DNA from 2 places in the Lysinibacillus sp. VIII_CA genome. Region 2 is predicted to be linked to the other one. Evidence: riboswitches for the same ligand, from Rfam matches in the RefSeq annotation. Region 2 holds a riboswitch; the other holds the start of a gene.
What was found. A riboswitch is a leader RNA that binds a small molecule or an ion and turns the genes downstream of it on or off. The one in region 2 is predicted to bind S-adenosylmethionine.
Positions count from the first base shown of each region.

Region 1: linked by a shared signal. The riboswitch ahead of ACP3VS_RS13545 (MetQ/NlpA family ABC transporter substrate-binding protein) and the one ahead of ACP3VS_RS07565 (YezD family protein) in region 2 are both predicted to bind S-adenosylmethionine.

Region 1 covers NZ_JBNFXM010000009.1:19,231-22,426, forward strand. Annotated here, with positions in the region: gene ACP3VS_RS13535 (methionine ABC transporter permease) at 1-104, opposite strand, end outside; gene ACP3VS_RS13540 (methionine ABC transporter ATP-binding protein) at 97-1,122, opposite strand; gene ACP3VS_RS13545 (MetQ/NlpA family ABC transporter substrate-binding protein) at 1,227-2,057, opposite strand; SAM riboswitch class I at 2,147-2,252, opposite strand; gene ACP3VS_RS13550 (PPC domain-containing DNA-binding protein) at 2,375-2,878, shown strand; gene ACP3VS_RS13555 (pyridoxal phosphate-dependent aminotransferase) at 2,926-3,196, opposite strand, start outside.
Region 2 covers NZ_JBNFXM010000004.1:54,265-57,460, forward strand. Annotated here, with positions in the region: gene ACP3VS_RS07555 (TetR/AcrR family transcriptional regulator) at 1-87, shown strand, start outside; gene ACP3VS_RS07560 (DUF418 domain-containing protein) at 77-1,171, shown strand; SAM riboswitch class I at 1,339-1,434, shown strand; gene ACP3VS_RS07565 (YezD family protein) at 1,504-1,659, shown strand; gene ACP3VS_RS07570 (flavin reductase family protein) at 1,743-2,228, opposite strand; gene ACP3VS_RS07575 (VOC family protein) at 2,388-3,173, shown strand.

The sequences.
Region 1 (3,196 bases), on a different contig from region 2:
ATACCGATTAGAATGGAAAAGAATAATGAAATTCCGACCATTTGAAATGTTTCGATAATTGCTTTGCCAATAACCTCAGACCAATCATGAAAGAAATTATTCATGGAATTCTCCTCCTAACTCTTCAACAGTAACGCCATTCTCTGCAAAATAGGTTAGCGCTTTTTGAACAATGCTTGGCTCTCCGTTTAAATGCACCACAATATTACCGACAATGCCGTTTTTTAATTCAATAATATTGGCTGTTAGGATGTTTGGTTGTACATCATATACTTTGCTGACTTCAGCTAATAATGGCTTCCCAGTACTTTCCCCAAGAAATGTTAAACGAATGACGCTACCTGAAACATTTAGCTGCTCAATAAGAGAAGGAGTTAAGTTACGCTGTGAAATGGTACTTAAAAACTTTCTTGTAGTAGGGTGTTGGGGCTTTGCAAAGAGCTCAATAGCCGTACCAAATTCAACTACTTTCCCGGCCTCTAGAACAGATACCTCATCACATATTTTCTGAATAACATTCATTTCATGTGTAATCAGTAGGATTGTAATTCCTAATTCACGATTAATTTTTAACAATAGTTCAAGAATGGCCTCTGTCGTTTCAGGATCAAGGGCACTTGTTGCTTCATCACTAAGTAAAATCTCTGGCTCTTGCGCTAGAGCGCGTGCAATTGCGACACGTTGCTTTTGTCCACCTGAAAGCTGATTGGGGTAGCTATCTAGCTTTTCTGTTAAACCTACAATTTCGGCATATTTAGCCACACGATTTTGGACTTCTGTTTCGTTATAACCAAGTAGCTTTAAGGGAACCGCAATATTGTTATAAACTGTTGCTGTCTTTAAGAGATTAAAATGTTGAAAAATCATGCCAATCTTTTGCCGTGTTTGACGTAAGTCATGAAGTGAAAGGGTAGTAATATCCACATTATCAATCAAAACCTTGCCTGCTGAGGGACGCTCTAGTAAATTAACACAACGAATAAGCGTACTTTTACCGGCACCACTATACCCAATTACACCATGAATTTGTCCTTTTTTTACATGAAGATTAATTCCGTCCACTGCCTTAATACTGCCTTTTTTCGTCTTATATTCTTTTGATATATTTTGTAATTGAATCATCAGATTACTTGCTCCTTTCTTAGCTTCTAAAAAGCAAGAATCTGCGCGATTTCCATAGTGGACAATTGGCAGATTCTCAGCCTTATATCAGCTTTTGGCATGTATTACCAGCTAGGGATTACAGAACCTTTGAATTCCTCTTCAATGAATTGGCGCACTTCATCAGACTGGTAAGCCTCAACGAATTTTTTAATTGTTGGGTCATTTTCATTTTCAGCACGAACGACAATGTAGTTCACATATGGAGAGTCAGTAGATTCTAAAAGAATAGAGTCCTCTTGTGGATTAATGCCAGCTTCCAGCGCAAAGTTCGTATTAATAGCAGCTACATCTACTTCACTAAGCTGCTTAGGAATTTGTGCGGCTTCTAATTCTATGAATTTTAAATTCTTTTTGTTTTCTTCCACGTCACGAACAGATGCTGTTAAGTCCGCTCCATCTTTTAATTTAATATAGCCTGCCTCTTGTAAAACAAAGAGAGCTCGCGCTCCATTTGTTGGGTCATTCGGTAAGCCAAATGTTGCGCCTTCAGGAACGTCATCCAATGATTTATATTTTTCAGAGTAAATCCCCATAGGATTTAAAATTGTTTTGCCAACTGGTACTAAATCTGTATCGTGATCTTTATTAAAAGTATCGAGGAAAGGTTTATGCTGATAGCTGTTTGCATCAAGATCTCCTTCAGCTAAGGATGTATTGGGTAAAACATAATCAGAAAAAGATTTTAGTTCTACTTCTAGCCCCTTTTCCTTTGCGACTTTAGCAGCTACCTCTGCAATTTGCTCATGAGGTCCTGAAGTGACACCCACGACAATTTTATTTTCATCGATAGCGTCGCTTTTTCCTGTACTATCTTCTTTAGAGCCACAGCCCGCTAGTGCTGCTACTAATGTAAGACTTGCTAAACCTACTAAAAATTTATTTTTCTTCTTCATGAAAACTACCTCCAAAAATTGTTTTATCGGTTTTTTGAAAATAAAAAAACTCTCTTATAAATTAAGAGAGGCTCATGAAAAAAAGTCCTCTCTTATCTATCAAACGAATTTCGTTTGCAGGATTTAGCACCTTCCTTCATAAAAGGAGGTTGCCGAGCTTCATAGGGCCAGTCCCTCAGCTACTCTTGATAAGAGATTCATATTATATTTTTGTATTTCCGATAGAACTAATATAATTTATAGGGTATAGTAAGTCAATAAATATTTTTGAAATTTTTTATATTGTTATAATATTTTGTCGCGAAGGAGGGGGAAGAATGCCAGTAAGAGTTAATTATGGCATAGGTTCATTTGGTAAGGTGATTAGTGCACGTCTTCTCATGGGGACAGACATCATTGAAGGAATAGAGGCACTTTGTGAAGAGAATAATATTGATTCAGCAACCATTATTAGTTGTATTGGTAGTTTTCAAAAAAGTAGCTTTGTTTATTTAGTACCCGATGAAACCTCCCACATTAAAGTTCGATTTAGTGATGTGGTAGAGAAAGAGGGGCCACTCGAGTTTATCCAAGGTTCAGGAGTGGTTTGTAAGCGTGATGCAGGATATGAAACGCATTTCCATGGTTCCATGAGTGATCAATGGGGAGTGGTTTCAGGCGGTCATTTTATAAAGGGCGGAAATATCGTCATAACAGCAGATGTAGTACTGGCAGAAGTGCAAGGCATTCAGCATATCCGTCAGATGGATGATGAAACAGGTCACGTACAATTTTATCCATTAGAACATGGGTTAGATTTTCCAAGGGAAATTGAAAAATAGTAAGTCCTGTAGCTAGTGAAAGCTACAGGACTCTATATGGTTACATGTTAAAATAATTTCAATTGCTCAATTCTTTGGATGGCCTCTCGTAAACGTTCCTCGCTTACAAGCAAGCCAATACGCACATAGCCTTCCCCATATTGACCAAAGCCATTACCTGCGGCTACTGCAATATCAGCTTTGTCGAGCAATATATCGGCGAATTGTTCGCTTGTAAAACCTAATGGGACAGGGAGCCAGGCAAAGAAGGAGCCTTTTGGTGCTGTTACTTGCCAGCCAATTCTATGCGCTTCTTCGATTAGAACATTTCGACGACGC
Region 2 (3,196 bases):
ATGTTAACAGGCAACCAATTGAACTATAGAGCTATTTGGAAGGAGGCAGTACATAGCGTTATCCAAGGGGACAAAAATGATCAATAACAATCGGCGCATTGAAGGTCTTGATTTTGCAAGAGCTCTCGCCATGCTAGGGATGTTCATTGTAAATTTTGGAGTCATAACAGGTTCTACAACGAATGGTTCAGCATGGATGATTACCTTACAAAATCTTTTCGAGGGGCGTGCTTCCGCCGTATTTGTCATGTTAGCAGGAATAGGGATAGCTTTAATGACTCGTCAGGCTAGAGAGACTAAGGACCCACTGCTTCTTCGTCAGAATCGACTTACTTTATGGAAAAGGTCGTTTTTGTTATTTACGATTGGGCTAATATTATATGTGATCGGCTGGACAGGAGATATATTACATTATTATGGCGTGTATATGTTTGTGGCCGCATGTCTGATTGCGCAATCCAAGAAAATGATGATCTTCATCATAGGTGCTATCCTCATCCTTTCACAATGGCTTCAAATTCAATTTAATTACCTTGCTGGTTGGCATCCAACATATGTCTTACTAGAGTATCTTGATTTTTGGACACCAGCAGGATTTATAAGAAATTTGATGTTTAATGGCTATCACCCACTATTCCCCTGGATTTGCTTCTTTCTGATGGGTATGTTAATCGGCACATTAGATTTAACAAATCGTACTATAAGAAAAATCTTACTAGTGACAGGTTTATTGCTAGTCATATTGACTGAGACTTTTTCAATATTATTTATTAAGATAACAACAACCATCCATTTATTAGATGTAGAGAGTGCATTGTATTTATTTGATACGGGACCGATTCCACCAAATATAATGTATGTCCTATCTAATTCGGCTTCGGCTATTGTCCTCATTGTGGGCTCCATCTATCTTGTAGAGACATGTAAAAATAAAGTCATTGAAGCTTTCATCTTAACCGGGCAAATGTCTTTAACCCATTATGTTGGCCATGTTTTTATAGGGATTGGGATACTAATTGTTTGTCAAAAGCTGGAGAATCAAACGCTTGCTTTTTCCATGCTGTATGCCTGCTGTTACTTTTTAGGATGTGTGTTTGCTTCTGTTTGGTGGAGAGCTAAACATCATCGCGGTCCACTTGAATCCTTGATGAGGAAATGGAGTTCGAAATAAATTAGTGGATAGCCATCTATTTCTTACTGATTAGGCATAAAATACTTTAGGTATAGGCAGTTTTCTAATCTAAAATACACATTACAAAGTATTCAGCTAGGTTTTCTAATATTTTATATTGACAATCGTATAACAGAATTATAGAATTATTTTCAAGAAACGCAGTACTCTTATCGAGAGAGGTGGAGGGACCTGGCCCAATGAAGCCTCGGCAACCGGAAAAATAGGTGCCAAATCCAACAGATGTATCTGAGAGATAGGAGGGGCTATCAATTAGCTTGATGCATTGGCCTCTTTTGTACAACAAGAATCAGAAAGAAGGGGTGTATCGTATGGCTCAGTCGACAAAGGTAGAAGATAAGAAATTAGAGGCTATTGCAAAGGCCATTCAAAATCTTGAATTTGGTGAAGTGCATATTACGATTCAGGATGGTGTAATTGTTCAAATTAATAGGCTTGAAAAGCAGAGATTTCCACAAAAGAAATAAAGATCATTTCAGATGAACGATGTGAAAAGGCCACCAATAAGCATGGTTTCCGTTGCTTACAAGTGGCCCTTTTTTTATGAGAATTAGCTATAAAAGCTTTTTGGAATCTGACCGATATGACGGCGATGGTAGAGAAGCGGTTCCTTTTGAGAATTTGTAATATCTAGTACTTGCCCAATAAAAATAGTATGATCGCCAGCATCTATCTGTTGAAATGATTTACATTGTAAAATAGCTGCTGTATCATGTAAAATCGGTAGCCCAAATGATGAAGTAGACCATTTTGCCTGAGCAAAGCGATCTGGGACTTTACTTGCAAATAATGTACATAAATGCTCTTGATCACTCGCTAAAATATTAACAGCGAATTTTCCAGCACCCATAAAATAAGGATGGAGCTGAGATTTTTTATCCAGTGACCATAAAATAAGTAGTGGGTCAATGGAAACAGATGCAAAAGAATTGACGGTTAAGCCAATTGGATTCGTTTCATGACATGCTGTAACAACCGTTACACCTGTAGGATAGTTACCTAATGCCAATTTAAAAGCAGCTACATGATCTGTCATTCAAATCACCTCTTTATAGTGAGTAATAAATTAGTTAACGGAGTTAGTAGGGAAATTGGACTTTTTTTTTATACCAGCTAGTAACTCCTTTTCTTAAGTAAATATTAAATCAAATACACATCTAGGTAAAGCTAATGGGGGAAAGAAAGGGGAATTGCCATGACTTTATATTTTGATCATCTGGTACATCAAGTAGAATCTCCGGAAAATATAAAGGTTTTCTTCAATAAACGAAATGTCCATACAGTGAACGGTGGTCAACACACGATGTGGGGGACTTACAATACGCTAAGCTACTTTGGCTTAAGCTATATTGAACAAATCGCTATTTATGATCGTGATTTATTTGAGCAAGCGGCCCTGTACCCATATTCCCTACATTATACGTTTAAACGTAATCATGAGCGCCAAGGATTTTCACGAATTGCCTTGCGCACCCAAAATATTGAAGAAGAGGGTCAACGATTGCGTGCATTGGGCTTTGATGTATATGGTCCCGATGCTTGTAGTCGAACAAGACCAGATGGCACGATAATCGAATGGAAGCTATTGCATTTTGGCAGGGCTGACCTTGCATTGGATTTCCCATTCTTAATTGAATGGGCAGATGAAGATGAGAAACGTCTTGCTCAATTAAAAGCTAGTGGCGCGATTGATGAAACGCAAGCTATTACCATGGAATCGATTCAGTTTTATGTCAGGGATGTGGAGAAGACGGTGCAGCTTTGGCAGAAGGTATTACAGCTACCCAAGTTTGTGCAGCATGAGCAGTTTGTGTCTCTACAGCTACCGAATATGCGCTTGGATTTTTATGAGGAAGCCGCAGCATCTAGCATGACGCTCGGGCATTTAAAAGAAGGGCCTATCGGTGTAACATTGAACGATCCACACAGAACCAAGGAAACATTAGTTTGTCCAGGTGCTTTTTATTGGATTAATAGATAAATTAAAAATCCACTTCAATCGTT